Regions from separate parts of the Scytonema sp. PCC 10023 genome, predicted to be linked through region 3. Evidence: predicted binding sites of a transcription regulator. Region 3 holds the regulator's gene; each other region holds the start of a gene.

Region 1 (7,825 bases), on a different contig from region 3:
CCATTTTGTTAATAATTCTTGTTCTGCATTCATCCTTACTACCTACCTCTGATAATTTAGTAAATTCAAGACTTATTATTGACGAGCATTAAAAACTTGTATTGCACTTAATTGAGAACTGCTGCTATAAATACAGGGCGGACAAGATGTCCACCCCACAAGAACTGTAAAGTAGGGTGGCTACTGCCACCCTACTGGACTACAAAATGGCAAACAATGGCAAACCGGGACTACATCATGCCCATGCCGCCCATGCCACCCATGCCACCCATGCCGCCCATGCCGCCCATGTCAGGCGCACCGCCAGCAGGTTTCTTCTCTGGTTTTTCAACGACGATCGCTTCGGTGGTTAAAACCATTCCAGCAATAGAAGCAGCGTTTTGCAAAGCTGAACGCACGACTTTTGCGGGGTCGATGATTCCAGCAGCAATCAAGTCCTCAAATTCGCCAGTAGCAGCGTTGTAGCCAACGTTGAAATCACTCTCTCGCACTCTGGCGACAATCACAGAACCTTCAGCACCAGCATTGTCTGCGATTTGACGCAATGGGGCTTCGAGCGATCGCGCTACAATATCAGCGCCAATCTGTTCTTCGGCGTTAAGACTGTTTTTCACCTCTTGCACCTTTTTGGACAAGTGAATCAAGGTTGTTCCACCACCAGGAACGATACCTTCTTCCACAGCCGCTTTGGTAGCGTTGAGGGCGTCTTCAATCCGCAGTTTGCGGTCTTTGAGTTCGGTTTCTGTTGCCGCACCCACTTTAATCACCGCAACTCCACCAGCCAGCTTGGCGATGCGTTCTTGCAGTTTTTCTCTATCGTATTCTGAATCGCTTTCTTCGAGTTGTCTGCGAATTTGACCAATTCGCTTTTCCACGTCTGCTTTTGTGGAGTCACCAGCAGCGACGATGGTGGTGTTTTCTTTGTCAATCGTGATTTTCCGGGCAGTTCCCAGGGTTTCCAAAGAAGCGGTATCTAAGCTTAAACCAATTTCTTCGGAAATCAGCTGTCCGTTGGTGAGAATGGCAATGTCTTGCAACAATGCTTTGCGGCGATCGCCAAACCCAGGGGCTTTAATGGCGGCGACATTCAGCACTCCCCGCGCTTTGTTCACAACCAAAGTTGCCAAAGCTTCCCCTTCCACATCTTCGGCGATAACCAGCAAAGGTTGACCGGAACGGGCGACTTTTTCCAAAACTGGAATTAAATCTTGGATGTTGCTGATTTTCTTATCGGTAATCAGAATGCGGGCATTTTCAAATTCTACAGTCAAGCGATCGTTGTTGGTGATGAAGTAGGGGGAGATGTAACCCCTGTCTATCTGCATCCCCTCAACAACTTCTAAATCCGTTGTCAGAGACTTGGATTCTTCAACGGTGATTACACCGTCTTTGGTGACTTTGTCCATCGCCTCAGCCAGCATTCTGCCGACTTCTTCGTCGTTACCCGCGCTGACTGTGGCAACTTGGGCGATCGCCGCACCTTCTACTGGCTTTGCCACTGCTGCAATTTCCTGCACCAACGCCTCGACGGTTTTGTCGATTCCCCGCTTCAGGGCAATCGGGTTGCTACCTGCGGCGACATTCTTCAAACCTTCTTTGATCAACGCCTGCGCCAACACAGTCGCAGTGGTGGTGCCATCTCCAGCCACATCTTTGGTTTTCGACGCCACTTCCTGGACGAGTTTTGCGCCAGTGTTTTCTAAAGGGTCTTCGAGTTCAATTTCTTTGGCAACGGTGATACCATCGTTGACAATTTGGGGTGCACCAAATTTTTTCTCTAACAGAACATTGCGACCTTTTGGTCCTAAGGTAATTTTCACGGCATCAGCAAGAGCATTAATGCCTCGTTCTAACGCCCGGCGCGAATCTTCATTAAATGAAACAATTTTTGCCATGTTTGGTGTTCTCTAGCGCTTCCAATAGACAATTTAGCACTCTTGACCGCTGAGTGCTAATGACTTCAACTTATTCATACCAACTTGGATTCTAAGAAATGATTTTAGGGTTTGGGGTGTAGGGCGGGTGACAATTCAAAATTCCAAGTACAAAATAAAAAAATAATTTCTTTACCCTATACCCTATTCCCCTAACGGCGCAAGGCTGCCCATTGGTGTCAACTTAAGCCAAAAGGCATTACTCACAAGCATTTGAGCATTTTTCGCTCTCCTTAATTCCCCCGGTTTTCAGGGAAAATAAAATTTTAGCCCTCAAGGGTTCGGGGGTTGGGGGGTCTAAAACGACGGTAAATTGGGTGTTTGAGCGTGATTGTTGACAGGATGAAGGCTGCCTTTCCCCCTACCCTCGATATTCTTTCCTCCGGAATGACTCTATATTAGAAGCAACTTTTTATAAGGTTACAAATAGTTAGGAAAAAAATGATTAATATACAGTTGATGCTTATGCACATTGGCAATCATAGTTAAATCGGGAGATGAACATATACAGCTCCCTTCGGTCCCTTGGTATTGCTGACCCTAGCGGTTCCGGCTGGTTGGCAGTAGTATTTACGTTCCTTTTAGCTTGTAGTGTAACTTGGCGTTTGATTCCGGCAGTCCGCAAATTTGCCTTGCGTGTTGGTTGGGCTGACCAACCTAACGCGCGACGTCTCAACCGAGAACCTTTGCCTAATGCAGGGGGTCTGGCTATTTATGCAGGAGTGATTGCCGCAGTGGTACTAGCTAGTCTCTTACGACCTATCGAACTCGAAAGGGTACTGGCTGAAGTACAGACGATTCTTCTAGGGGGTTCGATACTTGTTCTTGTGGGCTTTATCGACGACCAATTTGGTTTACCCCCTCTGGTTCGATTGTTAATTCAGGTTCTCACGGCTCTGTTGCTGGTTGCTAATCGTATCACTATTGAAGTTTCTTTTGGTACTCCCATTGACTCTACATTATCAGTATTACTAACAGTACTGTGGGTAGTAGGAATTACTAATGCTGTCAACTTAATGGATGGTATGGATGGTTTGGCGGGAGGAGTCAGCTTTATCACCGCCATGAGCTTGTTAGCTGTTTCCGCTCAAGTTCCTAATCGTGCGGCAGCAACGTTAGTTCTAGCAGCTTTGGCTGGTGCGGCGTTGGGCTTCTTGCGCCACAACTTCCACCCTTCGCGCATCATTATGGGTGATGCCGGAGCCTACTTTTTCGGTTATGTGCTAGCTGCTACGAGTATTTTAGGTAACCTCCAAGCACCCACCGCTGTCTCTTTAGTAGCACCGGTTCTGTTTTTGCTGTTACCAGTACTCGACACGACTCAAGTGTTTGTTCGGCGGCTTATGGCGGGCAAAAATCCTCTCAGCACCCCTGGGAAAGACCACCTGCACCACCGCTTACTAGCTTGGGGCTTCTCTCAACGCCACGCCGCGCTGACTCTTTGGTCAATTACCTTGATTTGTAACTTGCTGGCGATGAGACTACAAAACATGACCTTGATACAGATGCTTATCACTACCATAGGGATCATCTGCTTTTTGGGCTTCATTGTTTTGCAAAGGATACGAGCAGCCTGAGGAGGATGAGGAGGATGAGGAGGATGAGGGGGATGAGGAAGTATTTTCTTCCACTACTTCCCCTACTCCCCGTACTCTTCGGCTACGCCATGACCATTCCGCCATCAACGTTAAACACTTGTCCGGTGATGTAAGCAGCAGCGGGGTCAGCGGCGAGGAAGCGCACCATCCCAGCGACTTCTTCTGGTTGACCGTAGCGACCAAGAGGGATATACTTAAGAATCTCTTCAGCTTTGGTATTGCTTGTCATGTCAGTGGCGATGAAACCAGGAGCGACGGCGTTAACGGTGATGCCACGAGAGGCAAATTCTTTGGCAATGGTTTTGGTGAACCCAATGACACCTGCTTTAGCGGCACTGTAATTGGCTTGTCCGGGGTTGCCCATTTGTCCAGCAACGGAGGTAATGTTGATAATCCGTCCCGAACGTTGCTTGAGCATGATTTTACTAGCAGCACGAGTGCATAAAAACACACCAGTGAGATTGAGGTCAATCACGGCTTGCCAGTCTTCTGGTTTCATTCGTAAAAGAAGCGTGTCGCGAGTTATACCTGCATTGTTGACCAAGATATCCACGCGATTCAACTTTTCCATCACCGTGTTAACTAGCGCTTCTACCTGATCGGCTTGAGAAACGTCAGCTTGCAGTGCAATAGCACTTCCTCCGGCTTTTGTAATTGTATCGACGAGCTCTTCGGCTGCATTGCTAGAACTGGCATAATTGACAACTACGTTTGCTCCCAGTTTGGCTAATTCTAGTGCGATCGCTCGCCCAATTCCCCTTGAAGCACCCGTGACAATAGCAACCTGTCCGCGCAAACTCTGCAAATCTTCTGGCAATAGTTCCATGAATATTCCTCTTTAGTGTCATTGCGCTAATGATCATAGGGTGATTGTGCGCCAACAATAAAAACAATCTAGGAGATGACACAGATAAATGCTCTTGGGAACTACTATTGAAAACAAACAATACAAAACTGGTGCGTATCACATGAGTACGAAAAAACAATTCAACAGCTTTGAAGAGATGCTGTCTGGTTCTGATGTACCTGTATTGGTGGATTTTTACGCTGACTGGTGTGGACCTTGTCACATGATGAGTCCAATTTTAGACCAAGTCAACGCTCAACTTCAAGGACGCATACGAGTTGTCAAAATTGATACTGAGAAGTACCCACAATTAGCATCTCAGTATGAAATTTATGCTCTACCAACGCTGGTACTATTTAAGCAGGGTCAGCCAGTGGAGCGAATTGAGGGTGTGGTGCAAGCACCACAGTTAGTGCAACATTTGACAACATTAATTTAACAAAAAGAACTCAGAAGTCAGGAGCCAGAAGTCAGAATGAACTTCTGTGCGACTGGCGGATGAGTAAAGGGGTTTAAATCCCCACCGTCTACACGGTGTCTACAATTGGTTGGGGTCTCAATCCCCATCGAATTGATTCTGACTTCTGAATTCTGAATTCTTCTTCAATTGGCTTTCAAGGTAGAGACGCTACACATAACGTCTCTACCAGTCATCTGAAGTTGTATATCCTTCTAAATCGAGAAAAGAAAAGAATGAAGAGATTTATCATCCTTCAGAAATATCATCTTTAAAAAGAAAAAACTGTTCGCAACGTGCCAGTGACAATCGTACCATTTGCCTCTTGGTTGGAAGCATTGGTAATAACCTGAATCAAAGGCGTGACTTGGATGTTGTTACTGACAGGAAAGTTGTAGAATGCTTCAAAGTTGGTTTGAGTGGCATTCCCAATCTCACTAACAATAAAGGGTTGACCTGCGGCAATACCAGCTAAAGCACCTCGGGTAAACAAGTCTGGAAACGCCACTCCCGCCATCCAGTAGTTGGGTTTGATGTCGCCAAAGGCAGTGTTATTGTAGCTACCGTAGCCATAACGACCAAAAATAGCAAATTTCGGTGAAAGAGCTAACTCGAAATTTACTCCGAATACGTCATAGCGGTTGTCAAATAATTCGCCGCCGCTGTACTGGAGGCGCAGGGCAAAAGCTTTCGAGGGCGCATATTCCAGTTCAACTGTACCCTGATACGTGTCGCCAAACAAACCTTGGTCGCCACCTCCATCAGGATACAGCAAGGGAACAAACAACGCTACACCAGGGATAAATCCCTCATCGCCTGGGTTGGCTGCATCTGATGCTGCATACAAAGCCCGCACTGAAAACGGTCCTGAGCCAGGCTTCCAGTCAATTGCTGCACCTGCCGCTGGACCATTGAGAGGGGCGAGAATGTAGTTGTTGATAAATGCCTGAGTGCTAAAGTCTTGAAAGCTTAAGTAAGCGTAGCTGTTACGGTCAAAATAGCTGATAGTGCGAATATTAGGTCCAACAGACACTGTGAAGTTCTTAAACGGCTCAAAGGTGTAGTACAGCAGATCCAGTATGAATTGGTTGTCAACGGGTGGTGAAACCGAGAAGTCTTGGACACTACCGAAAGACGGCTCTAGAAATCCTGCGGGATTGTCTTCACCGGCATCGCTACCTGTGTCGAAAACAATTTTCAACAGGTCTGTACCAACGAAGCTGGTATTCAACTCTACCAGAGCTCGGTAAGCCACCGTAGGATTCGGGTCAGAACGAGTAATCTCTTCACCTGTAGGGCTGATGATGCGTTCCCCATCAAATCCTCCGGCATTCACTGTCATGATAACTTGACCAGTTAGCTTGGTGGTTGTGGAGAACTGATTTGCCTCTATTTCTGCCGTCTTGGCTTCCAAAACGTCTACCCGTCCCCGCAACATTGCTAACTCGGCGGCAAACTCTTGTTGAAGTTGTTGCAACGTCGCCAAGTCATCACGAGAAACTAAATCCTCCTTTCCCGTTCTGATGAGTTCATTGATCCGCTCAAGGGCAGCATTTAAACCGGCGGCAAATTCATAGCGCGTCATTGCTCGGTTACCCCGGAATGTGCCATTGGGGTAACCTGCTATCACCCCATAGCGCTCAATTAGAGACTGGAGTGCGCCGAAAGCCCAGTCTGTAGGCTGCACATCTGCTAGTTGGCTCACTGAGGTCACTTGACCAACTAAGTTAGTCGAGTCAGCCTGTGCTTGGGAGATGGTTTCTGCTATCTCTTCAGGGGCAATGATATTGGTTGGAGCAGTCTGGGCTAGTCCGGGATTATTGGAAAAAAGTAGGTAGGAGAAGGTAATTGCACTCGTGAAGCTTTGGAAAATCTTTCTCATGAACAAGATCGGGCGATGAAATAGTCGGCGTTGCTGATTAAGTTGGCGCAAAGTTTACTTAAGAAGAACACAGAACACAGAATGCAGTAATCAGAATATGCCCACGGATGGAATCCGGGGGATTTAAGAAAGGAAAAAACTTTCTTTATCTCCACGGATAAATCCGGGGACACCAGACCAATACTCAGAACCAGAACTCTTAATTCTTACCCAAAAACGCGTTTAATATTCTGATTCCTGAGTTCTGTATCTATCGTTCTTTCTTGGTCAACCCTAGCTAACCTTCAGAAAAAGTATAAATTGGCTCTAGATTTCGTCCAATCTGAAATCGTCAAGGTAGAGCAGAAGGAAGCCAACAAGAATTGTCAGTAGCGATCGCCATAATGGTTGAACAGGGATATCCCAAGTCAAACCCCATAATCCAGTCCAAGTAATTATGACCCCCATCAAGGTATAAATAGTTGCCAGGTTGGGATACTGGATTTTGAAGTTGTGGAAAAACTTTTCCCTGAGATCCATCTCCTCAAGATTTTTTTCTGAATGAGTTTTCCTCATCATTACTAGATCATACAAGGATAAGTCATCCAGCAAGAGCATTGCTAGACCCAGCAATAATAAGCAAAAGTGACGAATAGGCACTTGTATAGCAATCTCTGGGGTTGGTTCTGCCATCAAATTTGTTCCTTGAGCCCATGAGTCAAAGATGAGGATGAAGCCACTCCAGATGAGTATTACATTACTTGTGACATATAAAGCGTGCAGATTTGGATGTTCGGTCTTTAGCTTATTGAAGAATCTTTCGCGTATGCTGGGCTGTTTTTCTTGGAGCTGTGAAACAGACGATTCTAGGTTATTATTTGCGTTCATCTTTGGTGTGAATCTAGAAAGTTAAATTTGATATTTACCTGTTAACAATGTGGAAAAAAAGTACTGTGAAGATAGCGTTGCTGAATCAAGGTATGAATTAGGCGATTGCGCAAAGCGCAGTGGCAAAGCCAATCGCACACGTGCCAGTGCCCTTGGGGGCAGCCTAACACAATGCACTATTTTCGTAGTGGAACAATAGTGGAACAATATTTTAAGTCATGTATTAACAAAAGAACAGAT
Region 2 (7,825 bases), on a different contig from region 3:
TGGTAATGCTAGCAACAAGATTGGCACTAGAAGACATAGGAGAACATCTGTCTCCAAAATAAGCTCCTGCGATGATTGCTCCAGCGACTATGTGAGGATTAATATCCTCTCCTTTCACCATAATCATTAGGGCAACTCCTACAGTACTGACTGTGCCAAAGGAGGTACCTAGTAGTACAGAGATAGAACTACTCAAGACAAAGGCTGAAAGAATGAAATATTGAGGATTGATGAGTTGGGTGCCATAGTAAACTAAAGCAGGTATTGTTCCGGCTGCCATCCAAACGGCTGTCACTCCTCCAATTAATAATAAAATTAGGATGATTGGAAAAGCTTTTTGACTACTGGCGAAACTCATTGCAATTAAATCTCTAACTGGAAATCCTTGTAAAGCAAAATTCAGAATAAGGATTACCAGAGAAAGTAAGAGTGGATAGACAATTAAATATCCTTGAATAACGCTAAACAGCAAAATAAAAAAGCAGAAAAATAGAGAAAATAATCGATTCATCTTCTTGGTAAGGAAATGCTTTATTTACCAACATTAGATAGTCTAGTGATTACGAAATTGGAAAGCAAATTATTCCTTAGATATGTTTTATCGATAAAATCGATAGATAGTCAAAAGCTTTTCTTACCTTGATGAGTGAAGTTAACGACAGTAAGTTAAAAATCTCTCAGTTGCGGGCTTTGGTGGCTATTGCCAACCACGGCAACTTCAGTTCGGCGGCTCTAGAGTTGGGGCTATCTCAATCAACTGTCAGTCATGCGATCGCCACACTTGAAGAAGAACTGGGAATTGTCTTGCTCTTTCGAGGTCGCCACGGTGCAACTTTGACGCCAATAGGAGAGCAGGTGATTCAGGAAGCGCGTCAAGTTTTGCATTTATTAGAGGTGATTCGGGAAAAAGCCAACCAAGAGAAAGGATTACAAACTGGACAAGTTCGGGTTGCTTGTGTTCGCAGCATTGCAACTAACGTACTCCCAAAAGTCATCGCTCGTTTTCGCGAGAAATTGCCAACGATTAGCGTTGTCATGACCGAGTGCGATCGCTATGCAGAGGTAGAACAGGCACTGCGAGAAGGTCAGGCGGACGTTGGCTTCACGTTGCTGCCAACTACTACGGAATTTGAGACGTGGGAGCTATTTCGAGATGAATTTGTTGCCCTGCTACCGCCTGGGTCGATTGCTCCTGGTGTGTCACTCAGTTGGGAACAGTTAGCAAAGTATCCAATGATTGTGAATCTTCGTAGTCCTCAACATAACAAAACAGTTAGCGCTCATTTTTTACAATTTGGTCAAACTCTCAAGATTGACTACGAGCTGAGGGAAGACTCGACGATTCTCAGTATGGTTAAGCAAGGATTGGGGGCGACTGTGATGGCTCGACTTGCGGCTGAACCCATTCTAAAAGAGATAGAAGTGAGGAGTTTGCCAGTACCGCTAGAGCGAGTGATTGGGGTAGCCATCCTAGCAGATGCTTTATTGCCGAGAGCAGTCTTTGCTTTTCTGGATATCGTCAAAGTTACTTGATGTCTTCGCCATAACCGTTGTAGAGACGTGCCATCCGAGAGTTCTACATTGTTTTTTGGAGAGGTCTATTACGTTGACAAGTTAGACGAGTATCAACGACTGGGTATTCCTGAGTACTGGATTGTAGATGATAAGGGCGATCGCCTCGGTGAAACTATCTTGGTAATCCCAAACTCCCGACAGTTTCTGTTTATCGGTTAGTAGGAGGCGAATATCAAGTCCAAAAGTTTACGAGTCATGAGCGCATTCTTTCCCCCACCTTTTGTGAACTAGAATTCACCGAACCTCCTCGCACCGGAAGCCCCTGTTTTCTAAACATGGGGAGGAAGGGGCGGGGGAATTTATTCCCCGTTCAAATATCCTAAAATCCATACGAATAGCCGTCCTTTTTGTGAATTGATATACAAAACCTGTGGCTAATACCTGCAACACGACCACTTTTGGTGGCAATGTCAAAGCTGCCAGTCTTGCGGCATAACACGCGACCAATATATGTACCAACCTTCTTCCCAGAAGTGACAACAGCTTTTATGATGTCGCCAGTCTTGAAACCAAAGTGAATTTGTTTGCGTTCTCTGTGACGGGTCCCAAACCCATACTTATCAGTGCCGCACATTTGACGAGTTCCCGCTCCCAGTACATTTAATCTTCAATGGCTGTTGGGTCAACAGATTCAAATTCTTAACTTCTCCGACACAAGCTGCATCAACCCAATGATGTTTGGCTAACTCAAACCTAGTTCGGTTGCCCACCGTTTGTCCACCCGTCCCTGTCGTCGTGGGTAAAATGTTTTTTAAGGTACGAAACAATGTCCAGCGGGTTGAGTTGACTGCTGCTGCATCTTTTAATGGTTGCTTGGCTTGGCGCTTTATTTTTTCTAACCTAGAGACATCTTTGTGAAGAAACTCGTCAATTGACTTAGTTCCTTTTTTGATGTTGCAGCGCTCACACGACAAAGTTAGATTGCTGACTCGGTTGCTACCACCCTTAGACCTTGCGCGAATATGCTCAATCTGAAGTGGTACACCAACATGATCGCAGTAAGCACACTTTCTACCCCACTTTTCGAGCAAATATTCTCGCACTTCATACCCAGCCAGTTCGCCTTGCTGATATTCGACACCGTCAACCTCCAGTTTTTGCATTTTTTGGGTGTCAAACTTGACTAATTCCATCGCTATTTGAGTAATGGGAGAATACAAACAAAGCCGTTTTACCCAAGTCTCAACAGTGAGAACACGATGCATCAATGATGGAGGTAGCCAGCCATCTGGACGTTTTCGGTTATCAAAACGAGCTTCTCTGTACCGAGTTTTGCGATTACGACGACTACGGCGTAACGAACGTCTAGATTCCAAAGAATCCTTAATCTGCCATCCTCGATGCTCCAATTCTGCCGCCCAAATAACTTTGTTTTCATCCAAAATTGCAATACCCGTGAATCGACTACCGGGGTCGAGCTTGATAGTTAATGGCTTGGGATTGGGGTTATCAACCACGTGTTTCAGAATGATTACAAACGGGTAAACCCGATATACAGCAGCTTTTTGTTTTGTGAGTAACTCTCTTGCCCGTGCTGGAGAGACTGGATTAAGTGGCTGTTTGTTTTGGTCAATAACGAAAACATGATTTTGCATTGCTGCATACTCCTTGCGGGTAAAGTTTGCTTCTCCCAAGGGGAGACGCTGCGCGAACGACATTGTTTAAGGTCGGTACTTTCCGAGCAACACTGGTTTATTCTCCGTAAGCCTGTTTAATTGTTCGGTTCTAGGGTTCAGGACTAGCAAGCATCCTGAAGTAGGTCTTTAACTCTTGCCTTAAACGAGTAGTCTGGTCAGGTGAGTCAACCGACAAGCCCCTGCCGATCTTGCCATGGGGTTGGCACTTAACGAGAGAACCCTGACTGTCGAACAAATTGTTAACGCTAGTCAAATGCGAAAACTCTGACCGAAGAGGGGGAAGGGGAGGGAGGGAGAGAGGGAGGGAAGGAGAGAGGGAGCAAATTCTTCCCTTTCCCCAATTGGTATCTTGCCCGTCCAGTGGCTACAAATTAAATGCACATTAGCTTATGTAAAATATTATTAATATGCTAAATTCCTACCGATAAACAGGAAATTAACAACACAAGTGATTTGGGGGGTCATAACAGTAGACCCATTTGAGAAGATTAGTGTCAAGATTTTTGTGGCGGGAGAAAAATGTGTAACATAAAACCCGCATCAAACTATTTGAAAGGAAAGCTATTATGGCAATTCCAAGCAAACAGGGGAAATCTACTATCGATTTTCGAGACAATCGACGCACCACAACTCGTATTACAGTTCGTATCCCCAAAGAGTTACACGAACAGCCAGTCATGTCACGGCTCATTTCTCATTGCGGCATCACAGTAAATATCGGTGCAGCCCAGCTCAATGGTCATGTGCCGCAACAAGGCTGCTTTGATTTGGAACTACGAGGAACTGTTTTCCAAATTGCCAGTGCCTTAACCTACCTGAATGAACTGAATTTAGAAATTTCGCATCGATTCATTACTGGAGAAGACGGTTGGTAAATAAGTCTTGACAAATAAGTAACGAGTGCTGAGTTAGCCAGCTACTCAGCACTCGGCAACAGCAGTCGCACCCCACTTGCACGCTTCTTGGGGGGGCAGCCCCAAGGGCGCAGTGGCTCCTCATTTACCTGTACTTATGCCATTTGATTTTCAATTGCCCACCGTGCTAGTTCAGTGCGATTGTGGAGATTGGTTTTGCCCAACATATTGGACACATGGCTTTCTACGGTGCGTTGGCTGACATTTAATTCTTCAGCTATTTCGCGATTAGCTAAGCCCCGAGCCACAAATTGCACGACTTTGAGTTCTGTTGGGGTTAACTGCACATCGAAGGGAACTTGGATGCGGGAACCGTTTTCTCCTCCTTTTGCTTGATGTTCTTTCCAGCGAATGGTCTGCTTCAGAGAAGATTCTACTTGTGCTACCAATTCTTCTGGCTCAAAAGGCTTAACCATATACACATCAGCACCTTTATTCAGACCTTTAACTCGGTCTGCGCTTTGTCCCTTAGCTGAAAGGAATAGAACGGGAATCCAGCTGGTGCGTTCGGTTTGCCGGACTTGTTCTACAAAAGTATACCCGTCCATTTCCGGCATCATCACATCGCAAATGATCATGTCTGGAATATCCTGCTCTAAAACTTCCAGTGCTTCTCGACCATTTTCGGCGGTGACGACATTATAACCCCGGAATTCCAAATAATCCTTCACCAGCAAGATGAGGTTAGGGTCATCATCAATAAGTAGAAGTCGTTTGTGATCTTTCATGCTGGGTTCTTTCATAGCAGTGGCACTTATCGCGCTTGATCCATCAAGGTCTTGAATAGTCATCCTCTCTGGTGGATTAAGGAGGTGTCGTGCTTTTTCTCACTTAACTTGCCCTTGCTGCATAAACTCCTAAAAGTGGATGTCACTTTCAAGAAATTCTGTACCAACGGCAAAATTCCAGTAAGGATACGTAGAGCAGTAGTATTCATAATGCGTTATTATATATCGCTTTGAAGGTTGCGGGTTAAAAAACACTGATAAAATAATAATTATTCAGGTTAACAAGTAACTGTTGGTCTCAAAATGCTCCCAAATTACAATTAACCCGCACTTTCATTTGTTTACTACTGTGCCATATCCTTGTTGGATGTTAAGCTTGATTGAGCTTTTTACGACAAACTTGGGAACTTTCTGGCAAAGGATGGGTTAAAAATGCATATTCTTCTACCACATTGTTGCCTAATAAGTGTTCTCGTATAATCCGACAATTACTTCCAGGATTGTTGGGCGATACCGCACAGCATCCGGAGAATCCTCTATTATCAGTCTAGAACAACAAACTTGCAAGCAGTTGGCTTTATTTCTAAAGAGGCAACTAGAATTGCTATCTTGTGGTAGGCGAAGATTGAGCTGTTTGAGGCGCTTTTTCAAGTATTTCCAAAATGGCAAACGAATTTGTTTTGAGAAGCATTTAGAAACTGTCTGGACAGCACAGATGAAAATGTCCGTTTGAATTTTTGACAGTCCTAAAGTTTCTAGAGAAATACTTAGGGCTTTCTTCGCTGGTGATGTCGTGGTCTGTGGTAGCTGAAGGCAGGACTGGATCACTGTAGTGTTACTCAATTCGCGGCTCCCTGATTACTGTTCTATATCAATATCCCAGCTTTGCAAACAAAGTTGCCCATATATCAATATTCGTCCATTACTGAATAAAACCTGAAAGCTAGGAAAAGTTGAGTATTTATACTTGAGTAGGATAGCACGAGCAAAGTTCGGGAACCCGTACAAAAGAAAATGTTGCCATTGCATGCTGGGTTTCGGTAAATTAGCACTCAGGAGTCGAGAGTGCTAACAAGGTGAGAAATTGGTATGGCAGCTGTATCTCTAAGCGTTTCTACAGTTAAACCTCTGGGCGATCGCGTCTTTGTCAAAGTAAGCGCCGCTGAAGAAAAGACCGCAGGTGGTCTGTATTTGCCCGACAACGCAAAAGAAAAGCCCCAAGTGGGCGAGGTTGTCGCTGTGGGTGATGGCAAGTTCAAAGATGACGGTAGTCGTCAGCCACTGGATGTCAAAGTGGGAGAAAAAGTTCTTTACTCCAAGTACGCTGGTACCGACATCAAACTTGGAACCGACGAATACGTCCTGCTCTCAGAAAAAGACATTCTAGCAATCGTTTCATAGTCATGAGTCCTTTGTCATGAATTATTGGCAAAGGGCAAAGGACAACTTACAAATTCGTACTGTTCTTTTCAAAATTCTTTGACAATTATGGCAAAGCGCATTATCTACAACGAAAACGCACGTCGTGCCCTCGAAAAAGGCATGGACATTCTGGCTGAGGCTGTTGCTGTAACCCTCGGTCCCAAAGGTCGGAACGTAGTGCTAGAGAAAAAGTTTGGCGCACCACAAATCGTTAATGACGGTGTGACCATTGCTAAAGAAATTGAATTGGAAGACCACGTCGAAAACACTGGCGTTGCTCTAATCCGTCAAGCGGCTTCCAAAACTAACGATGCTGCTGGTGATGGCACCACAACTGCGACCGTTTTGGCTCATGCAGTGGTAAAAGAAGGCTTGCGGAACGTTGCAGCAGGTGCGAATGCGATTTTGCTGAAGCGTGGTATTGATAAGGGTACCAACTTCTTAGTTGAAAAAATCAAAGAACACGCTCGTCCTGTAGAAGATTCCAAAGCGATCGCACAAGTTGGTTCAATCTCTGCTGGTAACGACGAAGAAGTCGGTCAGATGATTGCCGAAGCAATGGACAAGGTGGGCAAAGAAGGCGTGATTTCCTTGGAAGAAGGGAAGTCCATGACCACTGAATTGGAAATCACCGAAGGGATGCGCTTTGACAAAGGCTATATCTCTCCCTATTTTGCAACTGATCCCGAGCGGATGGAAGCAATTTTCGATGAACCTTTCATCCTGCTAACCGATAAGAAAATCGCTCTGGTACAAGACCTCGTACCTGTCCTTGAGCAAGTTGCTCGCGCTGGTCGTCCTTTGGTGATTATCGCCGAAGATATCGAGAAAGAAGCTTTGGCAACCTTGGTTGTCAACCGCCTACGCGGTGTGCTGAACGTGGCTGCTGTGAAGGCTCCTGGCTTTGGCGATCGCCGCAAAGCAATGCTAGAAGACATCGCTATCCTCACTGGTGGTCAAGTGATCACCGAAGATGCTGGCTTGAAGCTGGAAAGCACCAAGCTGGATGCGCTGGGTAAGGCTCGCCGCATCACGATCACCAAAGATAACACCACCATTGTTGCTGAAGGTAACGATGCTGCTGTCAAGGCTCGTGTTGAGCAAATTCGTCGTCAAATGGAAGAAACTGAATCTTCCTACGACAAAGAGAAGCTGCAAGAGCGTCTGGCTAAGCTAGCTGGTGGTGTGGCTGTCGTTAAAGTAGGCGCGGCTACCGAAACCGAAATGAAAGACAAGAAGCTGCGCTTGGAAGACGCCATCAACGCAACCAAAGCTGCTGTGGAAGAAGGTATCGTTCCTGGCGGTGGTACAACACTGGCTCACCTCGCTCCTTCGCTTGAAGAATGGGCAAACAGCAACCTCAAGGGTGAAGAGTTGACTGGTGCATTGATTGTCTCTCGCGCCTTGGCTGCTCCTCTCAAGAGAATTGCTGAAAACGCTGGTCAGAATGGCGCTGTCATTGCTGAGCGCGTCAAGGAAAAAGAATTCAACATTGGCTACGATGCTGCCAAGAACGAGTTCGTTGATCTGTTCGAGGCTGGTATTGTTG
Region 3 (7,825 bases):
ACACTTGGTCTACGACTGCGATTAATCCGTGAAGAATTTCTGCTTTCCTTAAAGTTGCAAAAATGCAGTAAGTACCTTAGTTTATATTACGGGAATAGTGAAATAAATTGTGTCTATTATGTATTAAATTAACACTATTTTTAGTATAAAAACTCGCATTTTTATGGATTTCTACAAATACCATGCCCTGGGGAACGACTACATTGTTATAGATCCCAACAAAATAGATGTTAGTTTATCCCCAGATAATATTCGACTTATCTGTCATCGGAATTTTGGTATTGGCTCAGACGGAATCTTGTATGGGCCTATTTTTGGCTCAGAAAAGATGAAACTTAGAATCCTCAATCCTGATGGCAGTGAAGCAGAGAAAAGTGGAAATGGTATCCGTATTTTTTCTAAATACTTACTAGATGCTGGGTATATTACTTCAAGAAGTTTTGAATTAATTACACTCGGAGGTGAAGTTACTATTGAAATCACTGATCCGAGTATTCCATTAATCACTGTTAATATGGGGGCTGTCACTTTCCAGAGTGATTTAATACCTGTTGCGGGTTCTTCGCGTGAAGTTATAGAGAATGATTTACTGATAGATGACGTGCCTTTGAAGATGACTTGCCTTTCAATTGGCAATCCGCATTGTATCATTCCTATGCCGAACATATCTAAAGAAATTGCTTCAGCATTAGGTCCACGTATTGAAACGCACGAAATGTTTCCTAATCGTATCAATGTGCAATTTCTTAAAGTTCTTGATCGGCAAAATATTCAAATTGAGATTTGGGAACGGGGTGCAGGGTACACGTTGGCTTCTGGAAGTAGTAGTTGTGCTGCTGCTAGTGCTGCCTACAGGTTAGGACTGACAAATGAAACAATGAAAGTTCATATGCCCGGAGGCAAGATTGACATCAGCATACAACCAAATGGTGATGTTTATATGACTGGCAGTGTCTCAAACGTTATGCAGGGTCAATTTGCTCCAGAATTTCGACAGCTATTGAAGTAAGAAACAGTCTTGATGTGTAAAAATCAGACATATTCAGATTCCCGACTTTTTGAAGAAGTTAGGAATCTTGTTGTTCACGAATGAATAAGTTCGTAGTGAGGACTTTAGTCCTCTTTACCGACAAAGCAAGGACTGAAGTCCTTACTACAAATAAGTTTTCTTATGGACAATTAAGCTAACATTATAGAACTCGCTTGCTCGTTAAATTCCAGAGCCGTCCAAAAACTCCTCTATTACCTTATTTTCCAACCGGCAACTCGTGTGCTTTTCTGCCAAAGATGCCTCATCAGTTAATATATGGGAATTTGGAACGCTAGGTGTTTGAAATGCTGGGTTAAGAAAAGAAAATGAAATTTTTTCCTGTGTTTGTTGCAACTGTTGAATTTGTTGTTCAAGTTCCTCAAGCCGATCTACTAAAGCACGTATCACTTGGGCTTCAGCATCTGGTAAACTTCCGTGTTCTAGTGGGTTGACTCGAACGCCAGCGCGAAAGATAATTCGACCAGGAACGCCAACCACAGTACAGTCGGGTGGCACATCACGCAATACAACTGAGCCAGCACCAATACGGACATTGTTACAAATTTGGATATTGCCCAGCACCTTGGCTCCAGCTCCAACGACAACATTTTCACCCAAGGTAGGATGGCGCTTACCGCATTCTTTACCTGTACCGCCGAGGGTGACACCTTGATAAATCAGGCTATAATCTCCGACAATCGCCGTTTCCCCAATCACCACACCCATTCCGTGGTCAATAAAAACACCATGCCCAATGGCTGCACCAGGATGGATTTCAATTCCAGTCAAAAATCGAGCGATATGAGAAATTAGGCGGGGGATAAAGGGAATACCAATGCAATAGAGCCAATGAGCTAGCCTGTGTAAAAGTAGAGCTTGCAAACCGGGGTAGCAAAACAATACTTCCAACCAGTTACGAGCAGCTGGATCGCGTTCAAAGATGATGCGGAAGTCAGTAATGAGTGTAGATAGCACGCTTCTATTACCCTAGTTTTGCCGATCTAGTCAAACTCTATATTAACGTCCTATGTCCATGCATAATTGTTCAAAATCCCAAGCTTTTTTCTTTTGGGTTTCAATCGACAGGATGACAAGAAAGCAGGGGAAGAAGAGCAAACTTCTTCCCCTGCACCCTCTGTACTCCCTGTACCATGAACAGCTACAGCTTTGTTTGTGCCAATTTCGGAATTGAACTAGCTATTGAATTGGAAAAACACGCCGCCTTTAAGCAATCCCGTGTCACTCCCATAACTACTGACTGTGAGCGATCGCAAATCTTTAAAAAACGGCTTACCCAAGACTTCCACAAACTTAAGAATTGGTAGTTGACGCTCTAAAATCTCCTGACTCTTTGTCCAGTCGAGATACACGTAGCCTTGATTGGGTTGAGGAATAGCAGCGACGCTGTCTTGGAAATTGCGACTGTTGATCAAGGAGTTATTTTTAGCTGTCAAAGCTTGATCAATTGCCTCAACAGAGGATGCAAAAATCTCGTAATTTCCCAGATCAGCACGCGCCCCTAGAACCTTTGCTTGGATTGCGAATGATTCTCGCTCTTTTACTTGATCAAATTTATTCACAGCAGCGCTTAACTGTGTCCAAGTGGAGATTTTTTGTTCGTCTACGGTGAAGGAATTCAGGGAAAGCCCTTTTGATGAGGCGAGTTCATCCAAATGGGAAATTCCTGCTGCTGTAGCGTCAGATTTTTCCGCTACAAATATCCAATCAGGAGTTGTTTGCTCTTGACGAGGTAACAATCCTATGGCGTATTCTCCTTGCACCCAGTTGAAAATATCCTCTTTCCAGTTGATGCCCCATTGTTTTTGTACATCTGCCAAAGGTGGTAGCAATCTAGAAATAACATCTTGTGGGGAAGCAGATAGGACGGCTGTCACTTGTTGCCAGAGTTGGGCTAAATCACTGTCACCCAAACCGTTCAAATTAGCTCCCGCAACTGCCAAACTTGCTGCAGCAGGGATATACTCCAATGCACCCACAGGTTTAGAGAGTTGTGCAGATGGAGGTGAAGTTTCTTCCTTTGCCAGGAAAGCAGTTTCAGCTAGCAATCCTTTAGAGTTTGATACCAAAGAAATAATTTGGTTGTCATAAACTTGAGCTTCCGGTTTTAGCCCTTGCCATTTTGCCACTGTGGGGAGATTCAAGAAAGCAACAGCCAGTGCTTCTTTGGGCAGTTGTTTGGTGACTTGTTGGTATTTGCTGGAGCTGGTCAAATTGAGTTCCGCAGCCTGTACGTTATTAATAGCCTCTCGCAGCACTTTTGGATCGTTGGCAAACAAGACAAAGCTATTGCCTACAGCTGCACCAGCAAGAGGATTTTGGTTTTTGACTTTTTCCTTCTCAAGAGGAGTGGCTTCGGTTGCAGGGATTTGATTGTCATAGATCAGCTTCACGCCTTCGTACTGTTCAGTCGCTAAATTTGCCCCAGCCAATGCCCGTTTGGAAAACAACACCTCGACAAATTCGCGGCTTTTCTCCGATTGAGTGGTTGCGATCGCCATAAGATATCCTGGCTGTTGTCCGTTGTCAGAGTCACGGTCAATGTCTAAGGTGGTGACAGCCAGTGTTATTTCGTTTCCTAGCCAAGGTTTAATATCCTCTTGGTAATTTATACCCGTATTAGCCAGTAAATTTGTTTTTAATTTTGAGAGTTCCCCATCACCCTCAAACGCCTGCAAGCGTTCTGGATTCACTAGCATTGACACCATCACTGGTGCTTGTTTCGACACGAATATGGCAGCATTTGACTGTTCAGTAGAGGTGCGAGTCAGCGGAGTTTTGGCATAAAACCCGTTACAACCAGTGATACCAATCAACAGCAGCATAATGGTACCCGCTGCTAGAACTCTGAAGAATGAGCGTTGTGTCATAATTTTTACACATACTACTAGGGGCGCAAACACAAATAATCAACCACCATTAGAAATATCGAAGGCAGTTCTGTTACTAGAAATTAGTTTAGTACTGAAACTTCCGCAGAAACTTATCAAAAATGAGGTTATCTCCTACCTCTATCAAGTGGTTGATACACCTACCAATGCCAAAGAACGAAGATTTCTGCCAACATAAGTAGTATAGGATTTTTATTAAAACTTCATGCCAGGTAAACCTTCACAACCATTTATCACCCAAATTAGCGTAGAGGAACTAGCGCAACGCTTATCTTCAAAAGATTCACTTCAGCTAGTAGACGTGCGCGAACCACATGAGTTGGCAATAGCCCACATTGACGGCTTTGTCAATCTTCCCTTGAGCCAGTTTCCTGATTGGGCAGATCAAGTCAACACCCGATTAAATCCTCAGGCTGAAACGCTTGTGCTGTGTCATCATGGCATTCGTTCTGCTCAGATGTGTCAGTGGTTAATCGTTCAAGGGTTTACAAATGTGAAAAACATTGCCGGCGGAATTGATGCCTACTCAACGTTGGTTGATCCTTCAATTCCCCAGTACTAGCTCCTGTTTTGCACTTCTTCGACATGATGCCAGGTGGGACTACTGACGATTCCAACTTGCCTTTGCTATCCTTAGCACAAGCTAGGATAGCTTTAAGTATTGATTGACAAATATTTGCACTCTACCTAACCGCATGGTTTAGCTGTCAGGAAATTAGTAACTTGAAATACAGCGATTTCAAGAAGCTTATGGAAGTATTCATAAGTAGGGGGCTATTATTTTACTTAAAATCCAAAAGCATTTGCAGCAGAGCTATGCTGTAGTTAAGGAAACTTTTTTCTGGGGCAGTACTGAATCTTTACTCTTAACTTACTTCTTTTTACTTATTCCTGTAGAAGGCAACAGTTTGCTATCTTGACTTTACTATTATTAATTTTTTTTGGAGTCGTCTCCATAAATTTTTTCAAACTTTACTTAAAACTCGGCTTCAGTGCAAAATAGCTTATGCAAGTTCACCTAACAAATCGTCAACAGCATATACTTTCCGCAACGATACGTCATTATATAGCCACAGCAGAACCTGTTGGTTCTAAAACTCTTGTTGATGAGTACAACCTTGGTGTGAGTTCAGCAACAATCCGCAATGTCATGGGCGTGTTGGAAAAAGCTGGGTTACTGTACCAACCTCACACTTCTGCTGGACGCGTACCTTCTGACTCTGGCTACCGCATTTATGTTGACCAGCTCATTACACCTTCTGAAACTTTAGCACGAGAGGTAGAACTGTCACTGCAAAAGCGGCTTAAGTGGGAAGATTGGAGTTTGGAAGCTCTACTGCAAGGAGCCGCGCATATTTTAGCAACCCTCAGTGGTTGCATTACCTTGATTACCATGCCGCAAACCGCGACAGCAGTGTTGAGACATTTACAACTGGTGCAAATAGAAACGGGACGGGTGATGCTGATTGTGGTAACGGATGGATATGAGACACATTCAGCATTGATGGATTTACCGCAAGCCTCGGAAGATACACAACCAGATGCAGAGGTCATCGACCGCGAGTTACAGATTGTCTCTAACTTTTTAAATAGCCACCTGCGGGGACGAAGCATAACTGAATTAGCCAGCCTGAAATGGAGCCAATTAGACCGGGAGTTTCAAATATATGGCGAATTATTGAAAAAATCGATTGCAGAGTTCGCCCATCGCACTCTCGCTCCATCTGCGACACAAATTATGGTTCGCGGTGTTGCTGAGGTTTTGCGCCAGCCAGAGTTTTCGGAATTACAGCAAGTGCAAATGCTCATCCACCTGTTGGAAGAAGAACAAGACCAACTGTGGCGATTAATATTTGAACAGCAGCCGGAGACTGAGGAAGTGGGTAAACCACGAGTTACTGTTCGTATTGGTTCAGAAAACCCTCTAGAACCTATACGCACTTGCTCGTTGATTTCTTCCACCTATCGCCGCGGTTCCGTAGCAGTAGGTAGCGTGGGAGTTTTGGGACCAACGCGCCTAGATTATGAAGGTGCGATCGCAGTGGTGGCTGCTGCTGCTGATTATCTGTCAGAAGCTTTCAGTTATTTCAATCCCTAGTAGGGATTTATCAGTTTGGGTGCTCTCAAACCGATAAAAAGCATATAAACAGCGCGACTTGTGGCAGTACAATTCAGCATTGGTTAGAACCAGCTTAAATCATGGTCAGAAAAATTGCCTTTGGGGCGCTGTGGCTAGGATTTATTGCCTATGCCTTTTTCTTTGCCCCTCCCAATCAGCCCGATACATTCGAGTTGATTAAAAATCTTTCCACTGGTCATTGGCAAGGGATTAACCCCTTAGTCGTGGCACTCTTCAACATTATGGGCATCTGGCCTATCATCTACAGCTGCCTCATATTTATTGATGGTAGAGGGCAAAAAATTCCTGCTTGGCTGTTTGCTTCAGCTTCTTTTGGAGTTGGGGCGTTTACCCTACTGCCTTACTTAGCCTTGCGGGAACCAAATCCAAAGTTCCCTGGTAGAAAGAATGCTTTTTTAGCTGTTCTTGATTCTCGCCTAACAGGCATTGGCTTGGCTGTAGGTACGGCTATCTTAGTCGCCTATGGTGTCGGGCAAGGAGATTGGGGAGATTTTGTTCACCAGTGGCAAACAAGTCGCTTTATTCATGTGATGAGCTTAGATTTTTGCTTGCTTTGCCTATTGTTTCCAGCTTTGTTAGGAGATGATATGGCGCGGCGGGATATGAATAATCCTCAGTTGTTCTGGTTGATCTCATTAATACCGCTATTTGGTCCGTTGATGTATTTATGTATGCGTCTCCCTTTAAAAGAAGCGGGTGGAGAGATTATATCGAATCAGCAACAACCAGCGGGAAATTAAGATTATGAATAGAAAAATTGCTCTTTGGTTATTGTGGGTTGGATTTATAGCGTATCTATTATTTTTGGCTCCTCCACTGCACTTAGAGGAAACTCTTGAGTTGCTCAAAAATATCTTCACTTTGAACTGGGTAAATGTAAATCCAGTTATCCTCTCCTTATTCTCGCTTGTTGGCATCTGGCTGCTGATTTACAGTGGTGTTTTGTTCTTTGATGGCAGGATGCAGTGGATTCCTTTCTATCCCTTTGCTATAGCGTCCATTGCTTCAGGTACGCTTGGTCTTATACCTTATTTGGCTTTGAGAGAACCGAATCAACAATTTTCGGGACGGAAGGATGCTTTTTTGCAGCTGTTGGATTCTCGGTTTTTTGGTATTGCCCTGAGTTTAAGCACTCTTGGTTTGCTGATTTATGCTTTTTTAGGGGATTGGGTAGGCTTTTGGCAGCAGTTTCAGAGCGATCGCTTTATTAATGGCATGAGTTTGGCGTTTTGCTTGTTTTGCTTACTCTTCCCAACCGTCCTTGGTGATGATATGGCGCGACGGCGTTGGAATAATCCCCAAGTGTTTTGGGTAACAGCACTTGTCCCACTTTTCGGTCCACTTGTGTATCTTTGCCTGCGTCCGCCGATACAGGAGAATGTTGCTCAACAAACACCAACATCTTTTAGCAGCAGTAGGGTGCGATAGGACGCCAGTTTGTAGGATATATCGATTTCAGTCTAATCCTTTTGAGAGGGACGCTATACGGAAAGCTTCCGCATATTGCCCCTCAATGAGGGTGCTATGTAGAAAAATTCCATATAATAATGAGCTATGCCCCTAACTGCTCAATGGAGGCGTAGTTGCGAGCTTGTCTGCGGGGCATCGCTCCGAACCATAAGCCCTAACGATTAATCTCTTCAAATCTGCCACCACATGAAGTGATGAAATCGCTATAATTAAGGATTTTGAATGGTTGGATTTATATGATGTACAATAGTATTTACAGGGGCGAACGTCGGCTTC

Evidence for each region. The regulator HrcA, encoded in region 3, represses chaperone genes, less so after heat shock. The targets are predictions, from matches to a motif close to TTAGCACTCNNGANTCNNGAGTGCTAA.
Region 1: groL (chaperonin GroEL) is a predicted target of HrcA. The motif match lies at 1,929-1,955, and genes of this name have one in related genera.
Region 2: groES (co-chaperone GroES) is a predicted target of HrcA. The motif match lies at 5,900-5,926, and genes of this name have one in related genera.

What each region holds. Positions count from the first base shown of each region.
Region 1 is NZ_CAWUDP010000031.1:68,625-76,449, forward strand. Features, by position in the region: gene ACM0OZ_RS19745 (hypothetical protein) at 1-33, opposite strand, end outside; gene groL (chaperonin GroEL) at 231-1,895, opposite strand; gene ACM0OZ_RS19755 (MraY family glycosyltransferase) at 2,432-3,511, shown strand; gene fabG (3-oxoacyl-[acyl-carrier-protein] reductase) at 3,594-4,358, opposite strand; gene trxA (thioredoxin) at 4,501-4,818, shown strand; gene ACM0OZ_RS19770 (iron uptake porin) at 5,108-6,718, opposite strand; gene ACM0OZ_RS19775 (hypothetical protein) at 7,025-7,390, opposite strand.
Region 2 is NZ_CAWUDP010000023.1:44,603-52,427, reverse strand. Features, by position in the region: gene ACM0OZ_RS15955 (Na+/H+ antiporter NhaC family protein) at 1-511, opposite strand, end outside; gene ACM0OZ_RS15950 (LysR family transcriptional regulator) at 643-1,533, shown strand; gene ACM0OZ_RS15945 (hypothetical protein) at 1,561-1,734, shown strand; partial or broken gene iscB (RNA-guided endonuclease IscB) at 1,895-3,170, opposite strand; gene ACM0OZ_RS15935 (NIL domain-containing protein) at 3,779-4,087, shown strand; gene ACM0OZ_RS15930 (response regulator transcription factor) at 4,222-4,869, opposite strand; gene ACM0OZ_RS15925 (ferredoxin) at 5,314-5,697, opposite strand; gene groES (co-chaperone GroES) at 5,944-6,255, shown strand; gene groL (chaperonin GroEL) at 6,343-7,825, shown strand, end outside.
Region 3 is NZ_CAWUDP010000099.1:26,674-34,498, forward strand. Features, by position in the region: gene ACM0OZ_RS38620 (Npun_F5749 family FMN-dependent PPOX-type flavoprotein) at 1-32, shown strand, start outside; gene dapF (diaminopimelate epimerase) at 164-1,009, shown strand; gene cysE (serine O-acetyltransferase) at 1,211-2,005, opposite strand; gene ACM0OZ_RS38635 (DUF3352 domain-containing protein) at 2,224-3,918, opposite strand; gene ACM0OZ_RS38640 (rhodanese-like domain-containing protein) at 4,145-4,501, shown strand; gene hrcA (heat-inducible transcriptional repressor HrcA) at 4,946-6,037, shown strand; gene ACM0OZ_RS38650 (DUF2834 domain-containing protein) at 6,139-6,819, shown strand; gene ACM0OZ_RS38655 (hypothetical protein) at 6,824-7,507, shown strand.